4 regions of the Cytobacillus dafuensis genome follow, and region 4 is predicted to be linked to each of the others. Evidence: riboswitches for the same ligand, from Rfam matches in the RefSeq annotation. Region 4 holds a riboswitch; each other region holds the start of a gene.
What was found. Region 4 has a riboswitch for S-adenosylmethionine ahead of FSZ17_RS20525 (methionine ABC transporter ATP-binding protein). Riboswitches for the same ligand answer to the same signal wherever they lie in the genome.

Region 1: another riboswitch for S-adenosylmethionine. It lies ahead of FSZ17_RS11820 (methionine biosynthesis PLP-dependent protein); the one in region 4 lies ahead of FSZ17_RS20525 (methionine ABC transporter ATP-binding protein).
Region 2: another riboswitch for S-adenosylmethionine. It lies ahead of FSZ17_RS21745 (homoserine dehydrogenase); the one in region 4 lies ahead of FSZ17_RS20525 (methionine ABC transporter ATP-binding protein).
Region 3: another riboswitch for S-adenosylmethionine. It lies ahead of FSZ17_RS19335 (methionine ABC transporter ATP-binding protein); the one in region 4 lies ahead of FSZ17_RS20525 (methionine ABC transporter ATP-binding protein).

Annotation. Positions count from the first base shown of each region.
Region 1 is NZ_CP042593.1:2,493,216-2,499,538, forward strand. Features, by position in the region: gene sucA (2-oxoglutarate dehydrogenase E1 component) at 1-2,328, opposite strand, end outside; SAM riboswitch class I at 2,696-2,810, shown strand; gene FSZ17_RS11820 (methionine biosynthesis PLP-dependent protein) at 2,952-4,064, shown strand; gene metC (cystathionine beta-lyase) at 4,061-5,227, shown strand; gene FSZ17_RS11830 (bifunctional homocysteine S-methyltransferase/methylenetetrahydrofolate reductase) at 5,505-6,323, shown strand, end outside.
Region 2 is NZ_CP042593.1:4,589,573-4,595,895, reverse strand. Features, by position in the region: gene FSZ17_RS21750 (L-cysteine desulfidase family protein) at 235-1,509, shown strand; gene FSZ17_RS21745 (homoserine dehydrogenase) at 2,005-3,210, opposite strand; SAM riboswitch class I at 3,322-3,429, opposite strand; gene FSZ17_RS21740 (competence protein ComK) at 3,506-4,069, opposite strand; gene FSZ17_RS21735 (sigma-70 family RNA polymerase sigma factor) at 4,406-4,894, shown strand; gene FSZ17_RS21730 (hypothetical protein) at 5,305-6,051, shown strand; gene FSZ17_RS21725 (S41 family peptidase) at 6,160-6,323, shown strand, end outside.
Region 3 is NZ_CP042593.1:4,041,392-4,047,714, forward strand. Features, by position in the region: gene FSZ17_RS19325 (MetQ/NlpA family ABC transporter substrate-binding protein) at 1-515, opposite strand, end outside; gene FSZ17_RS19330 (methionine ABC transporter permease) at 530-1,198, opposite strand; gene FSZ17_RS19335 (methionine ABC transporter ATP-binding protein) at 1,191-2,216, opposite strand; SAM riboswitch class I at 2,369-2,476, opposite strand; gene FSZ17_RS19340 (O-acetylhomoserine aminocarboxypropyltransferase/cysteine synthase family protein) at 2,613-3,935, opposite strand; SAM riboswitch class I at 4,052-4,154, opposite strand; gene FSZ17_RS19345 (hypothetical protein) at 4,364-4,696, opposite strand; gene FSZ17_RS19350 (MFS transporter) at 4,887-6,158, opposite strand.
Region 4 is NZ_CP042593.1:4,294,314-4,300,636, reverse strand. Features, by position in the region: gene FSZ17_RS20540 (glutathione peroxidase) at 218-700, shown strand; gene FSZ17_RS20535 (DMT family transporter) at 1,031-1,318, shown strand; gene cdaS (sporulation-specific diadenylate cyclase CdaS) at 1,532-2,158, opposite strand; SAM riboswitch class I at 2,333-2,445, shown strand; gene FSZ17_RS20525 (methionine ABC transporter ATP-binding protein) at 2,588-3,613, shown strand; gene FSZ17_RS20520 (methionine ABC transporter permease) at 3,603-4,265, shown strand; gene FSZ17_RS20515 (MetQ/NlpA family ABC transporter substrate-binding protein) at 4,315-5,172, shown strand; gene FSZ17_RS20510 (M20 family metallopeptidase) at 5,186-6,323, shown strand, end outside.

The DNA of each region.
Region 1 (6,323 bases), 1.8 Mb from region 4:
CTCTTCACGATTCAAAATGGCTGCCTGTCTGCGTAAAATATGAAAATATTGAGCAGATGATGTTAAGTTGGCGACGGTCCAGTTATTTTCAGCAGCTAATGATAAAAATCTCTCTAATCGAGCACTTGAATGTTCTGGTCCTTGTCCTTCATAGCCATGTGGCAGCAGCATAACAAGTCCAGATTTTTGTCCCCATTTTGCACGTCCAGCAGCGATAAACTGATCAAATATGACTTGAGTAGAGTTGGCAAAATCTCCAAATTGCGCTTCCCAAAGCACTAGTGTTTCAGGTGCAAAAACATTATAGCCGTATTCAAATCCGAGAACAGAAGTTTCAGATAGTGGGCTATTATGAATCGCAAATGATGCTTTCGCTGATGGTAATAAATGAAGCGGTGAAAATGATTTTCCAGTTTCATTATCATGCAAAACGATATTTCGATGGGCAAAAGTTCCCCTCTCGGAATCCTGACCTGTCAAACGAATCGGTGTTCCATCCTTTAGAATAGAGGCAAATGCCAATGTTTCAGCATGTCCCCAGTCGATTTTCCCATCACCATCTAATGCGTCCAGTCTTCTCTTCAATATTTTTTCAAGCTTATTGAAAATAATGTATTTTTCTGGGAACGCTAATAGATCTTGATTAATTTCTTTCAAAGTTTCAAAAGGGACAGCAGTATTTAAGTTTGGAAGACCTTTTTCTACTATTTCTGGCGTATTCATTGATTCGATATCAATTTTCTTATCAGGAACCTTTTCATAGGCAGCTTTTAGCTTAACAATTACGTCTTCTTCCAATTGTGCAACGGCTTCCTTAGTAACTGCTGATTCACTTACTAGCTTTTGACTATAAAGTTCCTTGACTGTTGCATGGGTATGGATAATTTTATACATCAAAGGATTCGTTGTCATTGGCTCATCCATTTCATTATGACCAAAACGACGGTATCCGATAAGATCAATTAAGAAGTCCTTTTGAAATTTTTCTCTATATTCACATGCCAATCTTGCGGCTGCCAAACAAGCTTCCGGATCATCTGCATTCACATGTAATATAGGTATTTCATACCCTTTTGCTAGGTCACTTGAATACCTGGTTGATCGTGAGTCACGTGATTCAGTTGTAAATCCAATCGTATTGTTCGAAATAATATGAATGGAGCCGCCAGTATTATAGCCTGTTAACTGCCCAAGATTGAGAGTTTCTGCCACAACTCCTTGACCTGGAAATGCAGCATCTCCATGGATGATAATTGAAAGTGCAGAACGATAATCAACTGCTGGATATCCTTTTTCTGAACGCTTATCCTGAGCAGCACGTGTATATCCTTCTACAACTGGGCCAACAAATTCTAAATGACTTGGATTATTCGCTAGCGTTAGACGGGCAATGGTTGTGTTTTCAGCTATAATTTTTTTATCTAAACCTAGATGGTATTTTACATCCCCTGTCCATCCATAACTAATGCCAATTGAACCCTCTGAAGGAACTAGCTCCTTATTTGGTGCATGCTGAAATTCAGCAAAAATCATTTCATATGGCTTCCCAAGAACATGGGCTAGGACATTTAGACGTCCACGGTGAGCCATACCAATATTGATTGTCTTTGTCCCATTCGTAACGGATTCAGTAACAATTTCATCAAGCAAAGGAACTAACGTGTCAAGACCTTCAATGGAAAATCTCTTTTGTCCTACAAATGTTCGGTGAATGAATTTTTCAAATTCCTCTACTTCAGTAAGTCTCTTAAGTACTTTCGTTTTTTCTTCCGTTTTTAATTTAGGTTTTAGACTGCTTGTTTCAACTTTTCTGCGAAGCCAGTCTTTTTCGTTTTCATCATATACATGATGAAATTCATAAGCGATCGTATCCATGTATACACTTTTTAAATATTCAATTGCATCATAGCAAGTTTTTAGAGGAATAGGCGCATCCTTACAGATTACACCTGCAGGAAGTGAATGAAGATCCTCCTCTGTTAAACCGTACTGAGAAAGCTCAAAAAGATTTTTTTCAGGTTTATGATCCTTTAATGGATATATATCTGCAGCTCGGTGACCGTAAGATCGAATATTATCTGCCAGACGGATAACAGCCAGTGTTTTTTCTAATTGATTAGCTGATGTATATGAGACGCTAGCTTCTGCTTTTGGAGAGCTCGCTTTTACATCAATTGGTGAACCAGTTGTATCAAAATAGGCTCTCATATCTGGATCTACTGATTCTGGATTTTGTAAATAATTTTCATATAACTCGATGACATAGCCAAGGTTCGGGCCATAAAAACCTTCATCAAAAGGCCTCTCACCATTCAATGGCTTTTTCATGAAAAAAACCTCCATCACTGTATTGGAAAAAACCTATTTCCTCATTAACCTCTCCCAAAAAAACTATAAAATGTAAATTAAAAGAATAATATTATTTTTCAGGGATAAATAATTTCCAATGCAATTTTATCACGATAAAGTGACTAATTCAAAGGTTTTAAACATACATATAGTGTAAATTTCCCTCGTATATGTAAAAACAAAAAACTTATTCTGATAAAATAATTACAATATTTAGACAATAAACTTTTATCTCTTCTTCGCTTACAATTTTTGCCTCTATAATTCGTATAGAAAAAATAGTTATCAGAAGGGATTGACTTTTCAGAATGTAATAGTGTAAAGTTTAAAAAAATTGAATACGAATTTCTTATCAAGAGAGGTCGAGGGTAAGGCCCAGTGACGCCTCAGCAACCATCAATCACATATGATTGAAAAGGTGCTAATTCCTGCAAGTTTTTTTAAAACTTGAAAGATAAGAAGAATGGCGCTGTTTCTTTTGAAAAGTCTTCTTCTTATAAGAGGGCTTTTTTTATTTTTTATCTATAAAAAAACTAAGTTTACTAACCTATTAAAGTGAAATTCAATGCAAAAAATACTCATTTGATTAAGGAGTGTTCATGATGCGTAAGGTTGATACAATACTTGCACAAATCGGCAATCGAAGTGAAACGGCTACAGGGTCTGTTAATCCTCCTGTATATTTTTCAACTGCCTATCGCCATGAAGGGATTGGTCAGTCAACTGGATTCGATTATATCCGTACTGGTAATCCGACAAGGGCTTTATTGGAAAAAGCAATTGCGGAGCTTGAAGAAGGTGATCAAGGTTTTGCATGCAGCTCTGGAATGGCTGCTATACATACCCTCCTCTCACTTTTTCAATCCGGTGATGAATTTATCGTGTCAAAAGATCTTTATGGTGGTACATATAGACTCTTTGAACAAGGCTTCAAAAAATGGGGGCTGCAGTGCAAATATATTCGAACTTTCTCTGAAGAGGTTCTTACTAAGGAAATTTCTTCTCAGACAAAAGCGATATTCATTGAAACGCCTACAAATCCATTAATGGAGCAAACGAATATTTCAGAAGTAGCTTCGTTCGCTAAAAAGCATAATTTATTACTTATTGTTGATAACACTTTTTATACACCTATTTTACAACAGCCTTTGAAATTAGGAGCAGACATTGTTATCCACAGCGCAACCAAATACATAGGCGGACATAATGACGTATTGGCGGGCTTGATTGTTGCTAAGGGAAAGGATTTATGTGAGCAGCTTACACTTTATCACAATGCGACAGGTGCGGTGCTTAGTCCCTTCGATTCTTGGTTGCTTATGAGAGGGATGAAAACTCTTGCCCTCCGAATGGAGCGACATGAAAGAAATGCACAGAAAATTGTAGACTATTTATCAAGTCATGATGCAGTTACGGATGTCCTCTACCCAGGACGTGGAGGAATGATATCTTTTCGGATCAAAAATGAAGAATGGATAAATCAATTTTTGCAAAGCCTTAACCTTATTTCATTTGCTGAAAGTCTTGGAGGAGCTGAGAGCTTTATTACCTATCCTGCTACCCAGACTCATGCTGATATACCAAAGGATATTAGAATTGAAACTGGAGTATGTAACCGATTATTACGATTTTCAGTAGGAATAGAAAATACAGAAGATATTATTCATGATTTAGAAATTGCATTTGCCAAAGTCATGGAGGGGGTGGCGATATGAGTGATGCAAATGACTATTCATTTGAAACAAAGCTTCTACATAATCAGCATAAGTTTGATCCATTAACAGGTGCGGTTAGCGTAGCCATACAACATGCCTCCACCTTTCATCAGAGCGATTTCAATACATTTGGCAAATACGATTATGGCCGAAGTTTAAATCCTACACGTGAGGCACTTGAATCTGTTATTGCGGAGTTAGAGGAAGGAACACATGGATTCGCTTTTTCCTCGGGGATGGCAGCCATCTCCACTGCCTTCCTCCTATTATCACAAGGTGATCATGTAATCATTACGGAAGATGTGTACGGCGGGACATTCCGATTCGTCACGAAGGTTCTTTCACGATATGGAATTGAGTACACATTTGTTGACATGACCGATTTAGAGGCTGTAAAGAGGGCTGTTCGTCCAAATACGAAGGTGTTTTATGTAGAAACACCTTCCAATCCCCTTTTAAAGGTTACTGATATTAAAGCAATTTCTTCGATTGCAAAAGAGCATGAGGCATTAACATTTGTTGATAACACTTTTTTAACGCCTGCCCTGCAAAGGCCCCTTACTTTAGGAGCAGATTTAGTACTGCATAGTGCAACGAAATTTTTATCTGGTCATAGTGATGTCGTAGCAGGTTTAGCAGTTGTAAAGAATACTGAACTAGCGAAAAAACTAGGGTTTTTACAAAATTCTTTTGGTGCAATTTTAGGAGTCCAGGATGCATGGCTCGTTCTGCGTGGACTGAAAACATTACATGTCAGAATGGATCAATCTATGAAATCAGCAAGGAAACTTACATCGTTTTTACAAAAAAATCCAGTAATTAAACGAGTATATTACCCTGGAATTGCCGATCATCCGCAATTTCAAATCCAAATGAGACAGGCTTATGGCCCTGGTGCAGTCATTTCATTTGAACTTGAAAACGAACAGGCAGCTAAAGAGTTTGTTTCAAACATAAAAATTCCTGTATTTGCCGTAAGCTTAGGAGCAGTTGAATCAATCCTCTCCTACCCTGCAAAAATGTCTCATGCATCAATGACAATAAAGGAAAGACATAGCAGAGGAATTACGGATGGACTTCTCCGTCTATCCGTCGGATTGGAAAATCCCGATGACTTAATCAGTGATTTTACATCTTCTTTATCACTGATTAACGAGGTGTAAAACTCCATTTTTGAAGTTTCAATTGATCGCAGATTAACGGGCTGTAAGACCCCCACTTCAAGAAGTTGAGTTAAGAATAAATTTCTAAGTGGGGGATCAACAGCCCGTAAAAGCCCGACGACGGACAGGATGTCCTAGTCAGGCGAAAGCCACAGGACGTGGCGTTTTGAGCGTGATTGGTTCAACTAACAATCAGTGGGGAATGAAGGAAAACCCCCACTGATTGAAGTTTCACTTTATCTATTACATTTAAAACGTATTGCTAAGGAGGATGGAAATGAGTTTCCTAGAAAGAATGAAAGATGAAATTTTAATAGCTGATGGTGCAATGGGAACTCTTCTTTACTCTTATGGAACGGATAGTTGTTTCGAAAATTTGAATCTCTCCCATGCTGAACAAATCCAACAAATTCATGAAGCATACATTCTTGCGGGCGCGAATTTGATTCAAACCAACACTTACGCTGCTAATTACTTAAAATTGCAAAGATATGGACTAGAAGAACAGGTGAAAGAGATTAACACCTATGCGGTTAGAAATGCTAGAAATGCAATAAAAAAAGACGCGTATGTTGTAGGAACAATAGGTGGAATTAGAGGAATAAGGCCAAATACTGTTTCAATTGAGGAAATAAAGAGAAGCTTTAGAGAACAGCTTTATTGCCTTTTGCTAGAAGGTGTAGACGGTATCTTGCTAGAAACCTATTATGATCTTGAAGAGCTTGAACATGTCTTAGCTATTACAAGAAAAGAAACGGATTTGCCGATTATTGCCCAAGTTTCTCTTCATGAGGTTGGAATTCTCCAAGATCAAACACCAATTTCTGAAGCACTTTCTCGCCTAGAAAAGTTAGGGGCTGATGTAGTTGGGTTAAATTGCAGACTCGGCCCACACCATATGCTGTTGACTTTAGAAGGGATTCCTCTTCCAAAGCAAGCTTATTTATCCTCTTATCCAAATGCGAGTATACCTGCTTATACAGATGGCAAATTTCACTATGAAGGAGATTCTGAATATTTCAGGCAATCTGCAAGGGACTTTCGGAATCAAGGTGTACGACTTCTTGGTGGATGCTGCGGAACAACTCCTGATCAT
Region 2 (6,323 bases), 300 kb from region 4:
ATAATATAATCTGTTACAGATAACCTTCTTTGTTCAAAGAATTAGGTTCAACTCCTAATTCTATATGGCTAAGGAGGTTTTATTTTTGTGTAAAAAAATTTGTCGTCGGAAATGATCTTTTCATCAGTCCATTGAAATTGAAGTGAAAAAGAGATAATGTAAGTAAAGTAATTATCAAAATTATAAAAAAACAAAATGAGACTTATAAATAGATGGACGGCGGTGGAGAACCAAATGCAAAAGGACAAAATATTAACTATCTTAGAAAAAGAGTTAGTAGTGGCACTTGGCTGTACGGAGCCAGTAGCGATTGCGCTAGCAGCTGCGACAGCGAAGAGCTATGTGAGCGGAGTCATACAAGAAATTCAAGTAAAGGCAAGCGGGAATATTATTAAAAACGCAAAATCAGTCGGCATTCCTGGGATGACTGGTAAAGGCTTAGATTTCTCTGCTGCACTTGGAGCAGTTGCAGGCAACTCGGAGAAAAAACTAGAAGTGCTGCATGGTCTTACAAAGGAAGATGAGCTTTTAGCCTTTAAGTTGATTGAAGAGGGAAAGGTTAAAGCAAGTCAAGCGGATTCACCGAAAAGGCTTTATATTGAGGTGATCGTTCAGACGGACCAACAGAATGCGAAGGTTGTGATCTCTGATAATCATAGTAATATCACATTAATTGAAGTGGATGGCAAAGCTATTTTCCTCGGTGGATGCGAGAATATTGGCATTCAAACGGCTGAGGAAGATTTGGAGCAACTCACCATTGATGAAATTTATGAATGGGTTCTGCAGACAGATGTAAAGAATTTCGGCCTTGTTAAAAGAAGCATTGAGTTAAATCGTGTAATCGGAATGGAAGGACTTTCAGGCGATTACGGCTTAAATGTTGGAAAAACCATACAGGACAATGTGAAAAAGGGGATCTTATCAGATGATTTAGCAACGGCTGCTATGTCATTAGCTGCTGCTGGTTCAGATGCAAGAATGGCAGGCTCAACGCTGCCGGTTATGGCCAATACAGGAAGCGGCAATCAAGGAATAGCGGTCACCCTTCCTGTCGTCGCTGCGGCAGAGAAGCTCCAGGTGTCTGAAGAAAAAATGCTTCGTGCCGTCGCACTAAGCCACCTTGTCACGATTCATATTAAATCTAAATTTGGCCGTCTGTCAGCTTTATGTGGCGTCACGGCAGCGGGAATGGGGGCAAGTGCGGCTATTGTCTATTTGCTGGATGGTTCCCTTCAACAAGTAAAGGCAGCAGTTCAAAATACAATTGGCAATGTGTCCGGAATGATCTGTGATGGTGCGAAGGCTGGCTGTGCCATGAAGGTTTCAACCTGTTCAAACGTAGCAGTCCAATCGGCTTTACTGGCATTGAACCATAAAGAAATACAATCCACAGACGGATTTATTCACGATGACGTAGAAAAAAGCATCGAAGCCTTCTGCCAGCTAGGAAATGAAGGAACAAGGCAAACCGATGAATTGATCTTGAAATTAATGATGGAAAAATAGTTTCTTAAGAGAATATAGAGCAATGGAAAAGGCCATCACGATGAGTGTTGGCCTTTTATGCTATGTCGCACCTTGTTATTTTTGTTCGACATGGGCCGTCGCATAAATCGGTTTATAATTCAAATTAGGGGATAGCTCTCTTTGTAATGAAGCCAAGGAGAGGGGAAAATCCCACCTCCGTGTCCACATTGAGCCCGAAAGAAGCCAAGGAAAGAAGGAAATTCTGCCCCCGTGTCCACATTGAGCCCGAAAGAAGCCAAGGAAAGAAGAAAATCCCACCTCCGTGTCCACATTGAGCCCGAAAGAAGCCAAGGAAGAAGGAAATTCTGCCCCTGTGTCCACATTGACCTCGAAAGAAGCCAAGGAAAGGAGGAAATCCTGCCCCCGTGTCCACATTCGCTCATAATGAAGCCAAGAATAAGGAGAACCCACATAAATCCGTCTCTATAGCCCTGTAAAAAGAGAAAAAATCAAAATCAAGTTTTCAAAAAAAACCTAACTAACAACCAAGCCCTTATACACCACATCCCCAAGAATTTGATAGACATGAACATTCGGCAAATGAATCGCGTACACTGTTTCTTCAGGTGCTTTAACTAATAAAACATTTGGATGAATTCTTTCGATTACTTGAATAGGTGTGGGTAAGATGGAGGCATTCACATCCCCGCCGATTGCCCAAAAGGACACAGTGGATGCCTCATCTCCATCTGGCTTCTGTTCGGTAAATATAGGAGATACGCTTTTTCGATTAATATGAACTAAGTCCTCTAGAATGGCACTTGCGGTCGGAAACATTCCTGCACCCGGTCCTTGTAAGCTGATATTTCCAACAATATCGCCATCAATGGACACGGCATTTTGAACTCCTTCTACATGGTAAAATGGATGCTGTTCATTCACAAGCACTGGCTTAACGGCGCATTGAACACCATCAGCAGTTCGTTCTATCGAAGCTACATGCTTAAATCGGAATCCTAATGATGAAAAGATTTCAATCTGTTCAGGCGTAATTCCCCGAATACCTTCTCTAATCGACTCACCCCAGTTCGGCGATTCCCCAAATGCAAGCTCACTTAAGATCACGGCTTTGTAAAAGGCGTCATATCCCTCGACGTCATTGGTCGGATCAGCTTCTGCATAGCCTTTTTCCTGAGCGAGCTTTAAGGCTGACGAAAATGGTACGTTTTCTTCCCTCATCTTTGTCAAAATAAAATTAGAAGTTCCGTTAAGAATGCCTTGTACTTTTTTGATATTGTTGACATTAAGTAATTGTTTTAGCGTTTGGATGACAGGAATCCCACCGGCGACAGTTGCCTCAAAGCTGAGTGTAACGCCATGCTCGTTAGCTAACCGTTTTAATTGACTTCCATAATGGGCAAACATTTCTTTATTCGCCGTGATCACATGACAGCCCCGCTTAATGGCCCTCTGTAAATAGGAAAAGCACGGCTCTTTTCCAACAATCGCATCAATGACGATATCAAGCTTTTCCAATGAAAAAATCTTATCAAAATCATCTGTTAAAATAACATCATCATCTGGCGAGTGGTGCTTTTCTAAATTTTTTACGAGAATCGCAGAAATCTTCACTTCTTTTCCAAAAATAGCTTGAAGCTTTTTCTGATGGGATTGAACGGTCTGATACACACCCTTCCCAACAGTACCGTATCCTAATAAGGCAATATGAATAGCTGACATAACTCATTCCTCCTGTTTTTGTTTGAAAAATAAAAATGGAAAAACAAAAAACCCCCTCTGCATAGAAAGACAGAAGGGGAGGATGAATAACATTACAGTATCCGTTCCACCTTCTCATCTTCGGAATTGTGATCATTCCTCTGAAATTGGCACCGTGGCATATGGATGCTGGTTGCCGAGGCTTCACAGGGTCAGTCCCTCCACCTCTCTTGATAAGAAGATTTGCAATTATGAAATTATTTATTATCATATCTTTTTCATAGGGTCTCGTCAATACAAAAGTTGAAATGGATAACTAATCATCATCCCTCTTCATTTTGTCAAAATTATAATGGCCCTTTTCTTTTTTAATGACGACTGGCTCTTTTTTTGCTTCCAGAATCATGGTCATGGTGAGTCTGCCTCTATTGTGGGTGATTTTTCTGTATTGATGGGCAACCTGAAGTTTATTGTTAAAAGTGGTTAATGTTAAGTTGACTCGAATGATAACGCCATTACTTAATTCTACATCTGTCTTACTGCCATAGGGGAAGGTTTGTACAATATGATCGGGGTTAAACCAAATGTTGTCGTGCTTATCAGGAGAATTAATTGGGAACATACAAATGCCTAATGCTTGGTTCAGAACAATCGGGCACATACTGTTTTTTCGAAGAATTGATTTCGCGCCAATCGTAGCACCCTTGTAATCGAAGCCATTGAATTTTAATGTTTCATCAAGCAATTTGATTGGCGAACACTCGACTAGAAATGTCTTTCTCCCTTCCAATATCCTCGAACAAAGCTTCCCGTACTGATTGTACTCACCCTTAATCAATGATGTCTCCTGATTGACAAGATAATGCTTTAATAAATACATTTCCCTACACCTCATTTTTAAAATTTAATATGAAGTAGGACAAAAGATGTAGTTAATTTGATCTAAATCCATCATACCAGAAATATTTAAAGAAATATATTACAATTATGTGAACAATTGGAAAATTTAAATTTTGATTTAAATTGCACGTTTTTTTGCGAATTTCCCTTTTTTTTGATCTGTACAGAGAGATTTGAGGCAAATTTTGCGAAAATCGACCATGAAAAGGCGAATATTCACGTATTCGACTGTTAGCCTGGATTCCTCCGTCTCGGTTATGTTTAAGGCACCCGGGAATACAATAGCAAGCGCGCTCTACGAAAGGATTTTTTTAAAATGGAGGGCTTTGAGCAATTAGTAAAACAATACGGACCAATGATTCATAAAATCATGAACAGGCTGCATATTTACAAGAACAAGGATGAATTTTTCCAAATTGGGAGGATTGCTCTATGGGAGGCTAATGAACGATTCGATCCAGAAAAAGGAGAGTTTACTAGCTTTGCCTACGCCTATATTAAGGGCAGATTTTTGTCCGAGATGACGAGGCAAAATAAACACGATGAAAGAAGTGTATACGCTAAGGAGGAGTATTGGGAGGGAATCGAGGACAACTCTCTTGAACAGCCCTTCGAAGTGAAATTTCTTCTATCCTATTGCGAGGGGTTAACGGATAATCAGAAGAAATGGGTTTTGTACACTTGTATTTATCAATTAACAGTAAAGGAAATCGCCCTTAAGGAAGGTGTATCCGTATCGGCCGTCAAAGCATGGAGGAAGGGTGCAAAGGAGAAGCTGAAGGGAAGCTTAGAGATAAGGGATTAAGAAGCAGCCAGACAGATTCTTTCTAAACAAAAAAAGGCCACCTCATAATTGAGATGACAAATAGAGATTTGAAAGGCTATTGTACTTAAAAAAGTAAAATAGCTTGGGTTGAAACTAGAACTGCTTAATTCTATTAAAGCATAATGTTAATTTCCCTGTTTTCGCCGAAAATCGGGAAATTTTGAGGGAAACCCTATCTTTTCTCCTGTTTTCGCCAAAACTGATAGAGCAATATTACTTTAGTAATATTTTGGGGAAAAATTTCACTTTAATTTACGACTATTTACTTTTTTAGGTATATTTTTAATGGTAGAATAGGTATCCATTTTGGAATTGGCTGATAAACGATTGATTTTGGCCTACCAATCTATCAATCTTTCTATAACTGAAAAAGAAAAAGGAGGAAACCGATGAAACGAATTATAATAGAAACAGCCCCGGCAAATGTAAAGGTTAAGCTGGACAACCGCCCTATTAATCTACCATCTGAAATTCGACAACAACATCATTATTATTGGGAACAACAAATAGGAAAGAACCCCTCTCTACGAAACGGAGAAGTTTTTACAATAACGAAAGTAAACAAAGCACCTGACGAGCTTGAAGTAACTGTCGCAAAGACTGACTACAAACACTATCTATACACCCTCCACCATGAAGATTGCGCTTCTCCTTGTAAAGTCATCTATACATGTGCATCTGTCATCACAAGCGATCACCATATAGCCATTGGACGAATGAATAAATCAACCTCCACACCTGGACGCCTGCAATTCACAGGAGGTGGGCTAGATGAATCAGATCTAGTAGGATCCATTTTTGATTTAGAAAAAAATATCTGTAAAGAGATAAAGGAAGAGATGGGGTTGAATATTCATTCCTCATCCACACGCTCTTTCCTTCCTAAGTTCATTAAGCATAAAGGAACACATGGTTTTTGGGCAGTTATGTATGAGCTATCCGTCCATTGCACCGTTGAAGCACTGCACGCTCAATTCTTAAAGCATAACCAGCAATTAATAGACAACGGACAGGAGCCAGAATTCGATGAGCTTCTATTCATCCCACTAGAAAAAGCAGCCATAGAAGCCTATATTAAAAATGAGACATCACCAATGGTAGATTACTTGGCCCCAGTTCTCGAAAAATATGTTTAAAAAGAACTATCACCTCATCAATATATATACTAAAATAGAAATAAATAACATGTCATTTTCTACCACAACGCAATCCGTAGTGGTGCTTGACACTGTAGGAGGCCATCTATGCATAACTTGAAAAAGTATTTTAGTTTTTTACTAGTTTTATTACTTTTGTCGAATGTGACGGCTGTTTCGGCAGCTGAGCCGATTAATGAAATACGAGATTTAATTAAGGAATATTACATAGAGGATGTGCCTGCTTCCGTATTAGCGAAGCCAACTGCAAA
Region 3 (6,323 bases), 250 kb from region 4:
GATTTATCTACACCTTCTTTTAACTTGATAAGACCTTCAGCTTCTAGAATTGCTAATACACGACCATGGTCAGCTACAGAGTTACTAATAATAATATGTGCCCCATCCGGTAATTCGCTTAAGCTTTTATATTTTTTAGAGTACACACCCATTGGCTCAATATGAATGGATCCTGCATTAACGAAATCATATCCATTTTCCTTGATTTGAAGTTCCAGATATGGAATATGTTGAAAAAAGTTTGCATCTAATTCTTTTGATTCTAACGCTTTGTTTGGAAGAACATAATCTTGAAATGGGATAATTTCTAAATCAATGCCTTTTTCTTTTAATAATGGTTTTGCTTCTTCAAGAATTTCAGCATGTGGCACATTGGAAGCACCAACTTTTAATGTTGTATCTTCTTTACCTGAATCACTTGCACTGCCACCATTATTTTCCTCTTTTGTTCCGCATGCTGCAAGAACTAGTGCTACTGTAAAAGTTAATACGAATAATAGCCATTTCTTCTTCATCCCACTAACACTCCTTATCGTTTATCTAATTTATTTGTAATAAAATCGCCAATAAATTGAATAATAAATACAATAATAAGAATGATGATCGTCGCCATAAGAGTTACATCATTTCTAGTTCTTTGAAACCCTTCGAGATAGGCGAGATTCCCTAGGCCGCCTGCCCCAATCACACCAGCCATAGCTGTATAACCGACTAAAGCAATTGCTGTTACTGTAATCCCTGAAATAAGCGCAGGCATCGATTCAGGTAAAAGTACTTTAAAGATAATCGTACTTGTCTTTGCCCCCATTGATTTTGCCGCTTCAATTACACCTTTATCAATTTCCCTCAATCCGATTTCTACCATCCGTGCATAGAATGGCGCCGCCCCGATAATTAATGCAGGCAGAGCCGCATCTTCTCCTATCATTGTTCCTAGTAAGAACATCGTAAAAGGAATTAAAAGGACAATTAAGATTAAGAAGGGAATGGACCTAAAGATGTTAACAAAAGCACTTATTACTTTGTTAATGACGTTATTCTCCCAAATATTCCCTTTAGAAGTTAAAAACAATAATAATCCTAAAATGATGCCAAGAATAAATGTTGCAATAACCGAAATGCTTGTCATATAAAGTGTTTCAGTTGTTGCTTCCCACATCTTTTCCCAATTAACATTTGGAAACCAGCTATTAATCATTCGAAATCACCTCCACGCCTACTTGCTTGGAATGGATGAAATCAATCGCCCTTGTAATCTCAGAATCATCACCATCTAAATGGATAAACAATGTTCCAAATGAACCAGTTTGTGTATGAGAAATATTCCCATGAAGAATATTTACTGTAATATTGAAATCCCGAATAAGATTGGTCATAAGCGGCTGTTCAACTGCTTCGCCGACAAAGCTCAATTGGACGATTTGACCATGTGGATAAGATTCAAGAATTTGTTGTATTGTTTCCTTCGTTTCCTCAGATTCTGTCACTTGATGGACGAAGCGCTTAGTAATTTGTGCTTTAGGGTTTTTAAACACTTCCATTACTGGACCCATTTCAACAATCTTCCCGTTTTCCATTACCGCAACTCTATGACATATCTTGCGGATTACATGCATCTCATGAGTAATAAGGACAATCGTTAACCCTAATCGTTTATTGATATCGACTAATAATTCAAGGATGGCATTCGTCGTTTCAGGGTCTAATGCCGATGTGGCTTCATCACATAATAATACTTTTGGATTGTTTGCCAATGCTCTTGCAATCCCGACTCTTTGTTTTTGACCTCCGCTTAGCTGCGACGGATAGGCATCCTCTCTTCCTTCGAGGCCAACAAGCTTTATTAATTCATCGACACGTTTTAATCTTTCCCCTTTCGGCACACCAGCAATTTCAAGGGGAAAGGCGATATTCTCACGTACTGTCCGTGACCAAAGTAAATTAAAATGCTGGAAGATCATGCTTATTTCCTGGCGAGCTTTTCTTAAGCTTTTTCCCTTTATAAGTGATACTTCATTATTAGCAACAACGACGTTCCCACTTGATGGGATTTCAAGTCCATTCAACATCCGAATTAATGTACTTTTTCCAGCCCCGCTATAGCCGATAATTCCAAATATTTCACCTTCATTAATGTCTAAATTAACTTCATCGACTGCCTTTACTTGGCCCTGCTTAGAAGGAAAAATTTTCTGTACATTTTTGATTGAAATCATTTATGCTTCACCCTCTTCATAACCCATTTTTCATGGTAATGAGAAATTAAACTTTACTTTTGTATTTTACCTTTAGAATATAAGTACTTATTCTTTAAAAAAGAAAATGCCCTTCTGACATGAGCAGAAAGGCATGGGTAATCATATCCTTTCTCTCATCTCCCAAAGCTATAAATAGCTTTGTGTGAATTGGCACCATTTCATTAAATGACGGTTGCCGGGTTTCATCGGGCACATCCCTCCACCTCTCTTGATAAGAGCATAGCATCTATATTCAATTAACACTGTACATTAATTAAGCATTTCTCATTTATGAATGATATCGTATCACGGATATGAAGAGGGGTCAACGGTAATTTTTTGGAATTTACATTCCTTTTATCACAAATTATCTATCTATAACGATGTAGTTGTTATGAACGATACTGTACCAGTTGCGGCCTCAATTGCCTGTTCTAAATCTTCTATTAGATCATCGGCGTTTTCGATTCCAATTGATAGTCGAACTAAGTCTTCTGAAACGCCAGCTGCTTTTAACCCTTCAGAATCTAATTGCTGATGTGTCGTGCTGGCAGGGTGAATTACTAAGCTTTTAGCATCCCCTACATTAGCCACATGCGCCCAAAGTTCAAGATTATTAATGAACTTTGCTCCCGCTTCTCTTCCACCTGCAATACCAAATACGACAACAGATCCTGCTCCCTTTGGTAAATATTTATCTGCTAATGCTTTATCTGGATGATTATCACTTCCTGGATATAGGACCCAATTAACGGCTGGATGCGCTTCTAAATATTCAACCACTTTCTTTGTATTGGCAATATGCTCTTTCATTCTTACATGCAGGGTTTCGAGACCAAGTGTGAATTGGAATGCATTTTGTGGACTTAATGCAGGCCCTAAATCTCTAAGAAGCTGAACTCTCGCTTTTATAATATAAGCAACAGGACCAAGCGCTTCACTGTAGACTAGATTATGATAGCTTGGATCAGGCTCTGTAAACCCAGGGAACTTAGGCGAATTCCAATTAAATTTCCCCCCGTCTACAATGATTCCTCCTAATGCTGTTCCATTTCCCAACAGCCATTTCGTAGCAGAATGAATCACTATATCTGCGCCATGTTCAATTGGTCTGCATAAATATGGCGTTGCAAAAGTATTATCAACAATCAATGGTACACCATTCTCATGTGCTATTTCTGCTACTTTTTCAATATCTAATACTTTAAGACTTGGATTTCCAATTGTTTCTGCAAAAACAGCTTTTGTTTTCTCATTAATCGCTTTTCGAAAGTTTTCAGGATTTTCTGGGTCAACAAATTTTACTTGGATGCCGTACTTAGGTAGTGTAACAGCAAAAAGATTATACGTCCCACCATAAAGATTTGATGCTGCAACAACTTCATCCCCAGCTTGAGCAATATTTAGAATGGCTAATGTAATAGCAGCCATACCACTGGCTACCGCTAATGCACCAACTCCACCCTCTAATAATGCAACCCTTTCCTCAAATACAGTCACGGTTGGATTGTGAATACGAGTATAGATATAACCAGGCTCCTTCAATCCAAATAGATTGGCTGCATGCTCTGTGTTTTTAAATTGGTAAGCATTATTCTGGTAAATCGGAACAGCTCTTGCACCAGTTACAGGGTCTGGCTGCAGACCGCCATGTACGCCAAGTGTTTCTAATCGATAGTTTTTTTGCTTCTCTGTCATATTTATCTCTCCTTTTCTTTTCGTGCATTGAATCATTTTTTTGCTTATGCTGCTTTTACTACTTAAAAGAAGAGTTGAAAAAACCCTCTTCACAAGAAGAGGGTTGGTATCATCTCTTCTTATCTTCCAGAGCATGAATGCTCTGCTGGAATTAGCACCGTGTAATGTACCGGTTGCCGGGCTTCGTAGGGCCAGTCCCTCCACCTCTCTTGATAAGAATATTCAGTTTTACTTACTCACTTAAGTTATTAAAGAGATACTAACATACGAACAATAAGCAGTCAATATTAATTTTGAAATTTCTGATAAAAAAGCACAAGCGCCTCATTCAACCTCATAAATAGCATATGCTCTCACTTTTAGTCGTGCGATGAATATACTGTCGAAGCCTTTCTTATGGAGGTATACCTTTTTTAAAACCATATTTTCTAACGAACCTTACATAAGAAAAAGAGTGATTCTAAAAATAGTACTTTTCGAAATGTAGCTTTAACAGTGATTCCACTTCCAGTGATCGCATCTCTTAATTTCTCTTGTCCTGTTAATATCGAATAAATCCTTTCTTTTGGTCCTGTAATGATTGCATCATAGATTTGATCAGGATCGGGAAAGTGTACGGTAATTTCACCATCACGAAAGAGTAAGGGTATCTCTTCAATCTCAGACTTAATACAGATTGAAAAAGCATTGCCCCTTAGCAATTGATTTATATGTCCATTTGATTTTACCTCTTCTATAAATGCCGTTGCTAATTCAACCATTTTTACACCTCAGTTTGTTACAAGCTTACTTTATTAGAAGTAATCAATATTCATATTCTATACTTCTACATCGAAGGAAATCACTCCTCCATTTTTCATTCGACAACCCCAGAGCAAAAAAAGACAATGCCTCGACGATTTTCAGCATTGTCCTTCATTTCCCAAGAAATATGTCATATTCCCATAAAATTCAAAATGTTTTTGCTGCTGTTGCAGCCTTTTTTGTCTTATTATAGTTCCTAAAAACAATATAAAAATAACTAGAGCCGACTAAGTATAGTGCAGCAGTAATAGAAAACACAAGTGCATATCCCCAATAAGCTCCGTATTTAACTACAATTCCAGTTGATACAGGTCCCATAACTGCCCAGCCTAAATTAAAAACCATTTGATTAACCGAGTTGGCCAGCCCTTTCATAGAATCATCAACTTTAGACATCATAAGTGTTATTTGAATTGGATTACCAGCATTCATGAGTGCTTGTCGGAATAAAAACCCAAGTGCTGCAAGCCATAAATTTTCTGTATAAGCGGTTAGGAGAAGAAAAGGAAGTGACGTTAATTGAAGAATGACTACCGCTTTAACCTCACCGACTTTACGCACAACCATTGGACCAATAATCATAGCGACTGCTGTTGCAGCTTGCCCCATGGATATGATAAATCCTATCATAGAATTAGTTGCAGAAAAACGATCTGCAAAATATAAATTAAGATAAGGAATGACTAATCCAGCTCCAATCCCTATCATAAGCTGGGCAAATGCGAATAGAAGAATGACTTTGATATTTTTATTATTACTAAAAATCTTTATTGGTGATTTTTTATTTATGTCTTGGTTCTTCTTCGCTTTTTTAGGCGGATCCTTAAATCGTATAACTGGTATTAACCCGATAAGAAAGATAATCCCCCCAATGAGAAGAGTAAATCGAATACTATTTAGTGTTGTTGTGAACATCGAAAAAATATCCGTGAAAATACCTCCGCTCAGGTTACCTATAACATTTGCCCCAGTCATGACTGCAAAATGGATACTAAATAAATGGACTCTTTGCTCCGGTTTTGAATTTTCTGCTAGCCAAGGTATTCCAGAAACTTGAACAAAAGCAATCGTCAATCCTGTAAAAAAGGCAAAGAGAAGCAAAAGGGATTGGGACTCGATAACACCTCTAAATAAAAGAACAAGTCCTGAAGCTGCTGTCCCAAACAGCATTGCTTTTTTTCTCCCTATTCGATCACTTAAAATACCAGCGGGAATTAGGATTATTGCAGTTGCTAATGCTGTCATAGAGATCACTTGCCCATTTATCTTCTCAGAAAAGCCAAGCTCCCGAATATAAAAATTATAAATCACCATAAAGATTCCTAACCCAATTTGTGTAAAAATATTTGCAAAAATGGCTTGCTTAATATTATGGTTATATCCGCGAATTTGAGTTGCCCATTCTTTATAAAATGCCATTGTTTTTCTCCTTGTAACTATTTCGCATCCCTAAATATAATAACTGCTTTTGGAAGCACTTGTAAATAAATAAGTAGAGAATTCTGAAAAAAAACCTTCACTTTTGGTCTTACAAAGCTTTCCTTATCTTGCCGCATTGTCGACACTACTGGTCCTTTATGTCAG
Region 4 (6,323 bases):
CGTAAGAAGTAACTTCTGATGAGGAAAAAGGATTCGTTTCAAGGATTTTTTGGAACGAATCCTTTTTTGTTTAGAAAATTGCAGCTAGCTTAATTGGATGAAGTTTTATCAGTCATTTTTTAAAAATTTATTTGTTATATTTGCATTAGGAATGAATCTATTTTGATCAATCTTTTTTGAAGCAACTTAAAGAATATTATTTGTAAGGAGGATTTATTTGAGAACGGTATACGATTTTAATGTAAAAATGACGGATGGTAATGAAAAATCATTGAGGGATTATGAGGGAAAAACTCTGCTCATTGTGAATACAGCCAGCAAGTGCGGGTTTACTCCCCAGTTTGATGGACTGCAGAAACTTTACGAAAAATATTCAGTTCACGGTCTTGAGATCTTAGGTTTTCCTTGCGATCAATTTAAAAAACAGGAATTCGATCATATTGAGGAAACTTTACAGTTTTGCCAAAGCAATTATGGGGTTACCTTTCCGATTTTTGCTAAAATTGATGTAAATGGAGAAAACGCACATCCTTTGTATACCTATTTAAAAGAACAAAAGAGTGGTATTTTGTACAAAAATATAAAATGGAATTTCACAAAATTTCTCGTTGACCGAAATGGACTCGTGGTTGAACGATATTCACCAACAACTGAACCTAGAAAAATGGAAGATGATATAGTAAAAGTTTTGCATACTTAATACTAAAAAACGACTAACCTCATCCTCTAAGATGGCTTTGAAAGTAACGAGAACAAGGTCATTTATAATAAGGGTTGATGATACCATTTTATAAAAAAGATAACCTGAAATTGTGGGAAAAGAAATTTACTTATGTAATGGAAGTTCGTTCACAATGCTATAATGACAGCACACGAGGAGGGATATTTATGTTGCGATCAATTTCTCCCCCAAAAATGTCTGCGCAGTAGAATCTACTGTTTAGGCATTCAATAAAAGCTTGCTAATCCTCAATAGATTCTACTGTACATGTATGTACGACTATTTACATGTAGAAAGTGGGAATTAGAAGTGAGAGGAAAACGTGCTGCAAATCGATATGACATCACTTGCTTTACTCATAACATTGGCCTTTTCCATGCAGGTATTGGATTTTATCTTTTCTTTTTAGGAATGCGTAAACTAAAAGGACAAAGTATAGTTATTTTAAGCTATATTGACCCACTTGCTTCACTGGTGATCTCAATTATGATTATTGGTGAAAAAATGACGGACCTGCAAATTATTGGTGCGATTCTTTTGCTGGGTTCAACCTTTATGAGTGAAATGCACAAAACAAATACCATCTCATTTAAATAAAATAAAAAGGAGCTTTCCAAACGCTTTTAAGCTATTTGGAAGCTCCTTTTTGCCTTTTTTCTTTACATTATTTCAACATGCATGGCTACCGGTAAAGGTTTGTGAGAAAGGAACAATTCGATAATTTTTATGTTTTTTTCTTTATTCATTCTGATTTTGCCATGCAGATATGTAGTTGAAGGATGATTCTTTATTTGTATGTAAAAAAGTTGGTTATGGTAAAGATCCTGCTGTAGTAACTGGATAAAGTTTTCCGTTTAAAGTAAAGGAAACTCTGCCAGTCTCTTCTGAAACAACGAGGACAAGAGCATCGCTTTGCTCCGTCAAACCTAGTGCTGCGCGATGACGCGTGCCAAGTTTCTTTTCTCCTATAACTGCATGTGTGAGAGGAAGAACATTTGCTGCTGAAACGATATGATTATTACGAATCAGTACAGCACCATCATGGAGCGGGTTCCCAGGGTAAAAAATAGCCTCTAATAATGCAGGGGTTATAGTGGCTCCTATAGCCGTTCCTTTTTGGATGAAAGGGTCAAGGGGGTCACTGCGTTCCACCACAATCAATGCACCATGACGTCGATCGGACAGCCGCTGTACACAAATGGATAAATCTGCATATTTATCTGTAAAAGCTGATAAATAACAGTTTAAGTAAAAGGAAGCAGCGACTGATTCCATTTTAATGAATTTTTCCTTTATTTCCTCTAGTTTCCCTAAGAGACACTTGTTTTCGTTTCCTAGTATCTCCAAGCTTTGTTGGAGTTCATTAGTGATTTGCTGTATTTTTTCTGACAATAGCTGTTTCATTGGTGAAAAATCGCAATTTTTAGTAGCGTTCACAAGTCAACAACTCCTTCGTAAATTAGCATCTTGTTGGATAGTATAGGTTATTGACAAAAAAGAATACATGCTAAATTTGACTGTTCTAAATTTAAAAAAAGTTGTTGACTTTCTATAAATACTCAAATATAGTAATAACTAATTCTTGCAACAATCGAATAGCAATACATCACTTTCTTATCCAGAGAGATCGAGGGACAGGCCCTATGACATCTCGGCAGCAGGTTCATGACAAATGAACACTGTGCCAATTCCTGCAAATGCCTTAGGCATTTGGAAGATGAGAACGGAGATGGTTTCATAATGGAGCCCTCTTTTTTTCTTACGGATGAGAAAAGAAGAGGGCTTTTTTTCGTTCAAAAAAAAGGAAGGTAGATGGCTGCGACTTATTGTCTGCATAGAATCAATTTAGCACGAGGAGGACAATACATGATTGAGTTTAAACAAGCCGCTAAGACGTTCCGGCTCGGCAATCGGGAGGTGCAGGCGGTAAAGGAGGTATCACTATCTATTGCTCAAGGAGAAATTTTCGGAATTATTGGTTTTAGTGGCGCGGGAAAAAGTACATTACTTCGTCTTGTCAATATGCTTGAACAGCCAACTGCCGGATCAGTTCAGGTACAGGGGGTGGATATCGCTACCCTTTCCCAAAAAGATCTGAGGAAGCTGCGCCGTCGAATCGGTATGATCTTTCAAAATTTCAACTTGTTTACATCCCGTACAGTGGCAGGTAATGTGGCTTATCCTTTAAAGCTTGCAGGTACTCCGAAAAAGGAAATCAGTGAACGGGTAGAGGAACTTTTACGGTTTGTCGGCCTAAGCGATAAAGCAAATGATTACCCAGAGCAGCTTTCCGGAGGTCAAAAACAGCGTGTCGGAATTGCCCGTGCCCTTGCAACATCGCCCGATATTCTAATTTGTGATGAAGCAACGTCCGCCTTAGATCCGGACACAACAGGAGAAATTCTTCGTCTCTTAAAAAAAGTAAATAAAGAACTTGGTATCACGATTCTGCTAATTACGCATGAGATGCACGTCATCCAATCAATCTGCGACCGGGTAGCAGTCATGGAGGAAGGGGCAGTCATCGAAATGGGCTCTGTCTTTGATACATTTAGCAATCCACAGCATCCGACGACACAGCGGTTCATCCAATCTGTCCAGCAGGATCGTCCGTCTGATACGTTGTTAAAGGAATGGCGTGCAAAAGGAGGACAAAAGCTTTATCGGGTTATTTTTAAAGGAGAAGTGGCAAGTGATCCTATCCTCTCACATATCACGCAGAAGTTTGGCATTCATTTTAACATTGTGTACGGTTCAGTTCGCGAACTTCAGGAGAAATTCTTCGGAAATCTGTTAGTTTCATTTGAAGGGGATGCACAAGCAATCGAATTCGTGATTGCTGAACTGAAAAGCACGGTAGAGATTGAGGAGGTTGAAATTCATGAGAGTTGATTGGAATACATTTTGGCCAAGGATAGTGGAATCGACAGGTGAGACAATCCTTATGGTCATCGCAACACTCATCTTTGGCTCTATCTTAGGGATTAGCATTGGTTTACTACTTTATGTCACAAGAAAAGGAAACATCTTAGAAAACCAGTTGTTATTCCAAACATTAAACATTCTTATCAACATTATAAGGCCAATCCCATTCATTATTTTCCTTGTCGCCATTAGCCCATTAACCCGTGCGATTATCGGTACGACAATTGGAACTTGGGCAGCGATTTTCCCTATGACGATTGCCGCCTCGTTCGGAATTGCAAGGATTGTAGAAAATAATTTAATGAGCATCGACCCGGGTGTCGTTGAGGCAGCTAAAGCGATGGGAGCCAGTCCCTTTCAAATCATCTTTACGGTGCTGATTCCAGAAGCTCTTGGCCCGCTTATCCTTGGTTTGACGTTCGTCACCATCAGTTTGATCGACTTTTCAGCGATGGCTGGTACTGTTGGCGGAGGTGGACTCGGTCACGTGGCCATGACATATGGATATCAGCGGTTTGACGGCAGCGTGATGCTCGTTACGGTAGTCATACTAATCATTCTTGTTCAGTTCGCTCAATGGTTTGGAAATACATTATCAAGAAAAATCATGCGGCGTTAATAAAGATTTCGCAAGTAAACAAATTTTATATTAAAAAGGAGATCACCTCATGAAAAAAATCATCATCTTTTTATTAGCACTAACAGCAGTATGGGCACTAGCTGCTTGCAGCAAGGATACATCAGGAAAAGGTTCTGATACGGTTAAAGTGAAAATCGGTGTTACGGGCACGGACGGTGAAGTATGGCCGATACTAAAGAAAAAAGCAAAAGCTGAAGGCATTGAAATTGAACTTGTTGAGTTTTCTGATTACACTCTTCCAAACCAAGCATTAGCGGATGGGGATATTGACCTCAACTCCTTCCAGCATATTGCGTTCCTTAGCCAATTTACGAAAGAAAACAAAGTGGACTTAGTACCAATAGGGGCTACACTTATCGCACCGATGGGAATCTATTCAGAAAAACTGAAGGACATTAACGATATTGAAGACGGAGCACGTATCGCCATTCCAGACGATCCATCCAACCAAGCACGTGCATTAAAGCTGCTTGAATCCGCAGGGCTTATCAAGTTAGCTGACGATTTTGGATTGTTTGGTGATCCTTCAAAAATTGTTGAAAATCCGAAGAAACTGGATATTTTCCCGATCGTTGCACAGCAAACACCGCGCGTGCTTCCTGACGTGGCTGCATCAGTCATTAATAACGGTGTAGCTGGTCAAGCTGGATTCGATCCAGTCAATGACCCCATTTTCCTTGAAGACGGTAATGATAAAAACGCTTTGCCATATGTAAATGTCTTTGCTGCTCGTGCTGAAGATGTTAACAATGAAACTTTGCTCCGTATTGTTGAGCTATACCATGATGAAGATGTGAAAAAAGCTGTTGAAGCTGATACGAACGGCGGATCATCGATCGTCGATATTTCAAAAAAAGAACTGCTTGAAGTATATAAAGGCTTATAAGGAGGAGTTATAAATGAGTACAACATTATCTGGTATTGACTTAATTACAGAATCCATTGAGTCAAACAGTGAAAACTATATTGAAACAAGCCAGTCTATTCATGCAAATCCCGAAATTGGTAACCAGGAATACTTTGCGAGTAAACTACACATTTCACTTCTAATAAAGGAAGGTTTTGAAGTGACGACAGCTGTTGCAGGGCATGAAACATCCTTTTATGCAGTGAAGGACAGTGGGATACCAGGCCCAACTGTAGCGTTTCTTGCTGAATACGATGCACTGCCAGGGTTAGGTCATGCATGTGGTCATAACATTATTGGAACGACAAGCGTTGCCGCAGGGATAGCCCTTTCCGAAACACTTGCTGAAACAGGAGGGCGTGTCGTCGTTTTAGGGACACCTGCAGAGGAAGGCGGTCCGAATGGCAGTGCAAAAGGCAGCTTCGTCAAACATGGGTTCTTGAAGGATATTGATGCAGCCCTAATGATTCATCCATCAGGAAAAACGTCATTAACAAGTGAGACTCTTGCTGTTGATCCCCTAGATTTTCATTTTTACGGAAAAGCAGCGCATGCTTCAGGTTCACCAGAAAAGGGGGTCAATGCACTCGACGCGGTCATTCAGTTGTTTAATGGTATTAATGCCTTACGGCAGCAGCTTCCTTCCGATGTCCGGATTCACGGGATCATCACCCATGGAGGTGATGCCCCGAACATCATTCCAGATTATGCATCAGCGCGTTTCTTTATCCGCGCTGAAACCTGGAAGAGAACGGAAGAAGTATCAGCAAAAGTGCAGGCAATTGCTGAAGGAGCTGCACTTGCAGCTGGAGCGAAAGTCAAAATCGAACGTTTCCAAAATGAAGTGAAAGATTTTGTCTTAAATTCAGTTTTGGATGCAGTATTACATGAAGAATTAGAAGCAGTTGGCGAAATAGTTAAAACCGAGGAAGGGAGAGGAAAAGGTTCTACTGATGCAGGGAATATTAGTTATGTAGTCCCTACAGCCCACCCTTATATCAAAATTGGGCCAGATGATCTTATCGCCCATACAATCGAATTCAGAGAAGCAGCAAAATCTTCTCTTGGCAATGAAGCATTAATTAAAGGGGCAAAAGTACTCGCATCTACTGGTTATCGCCTATTAACGG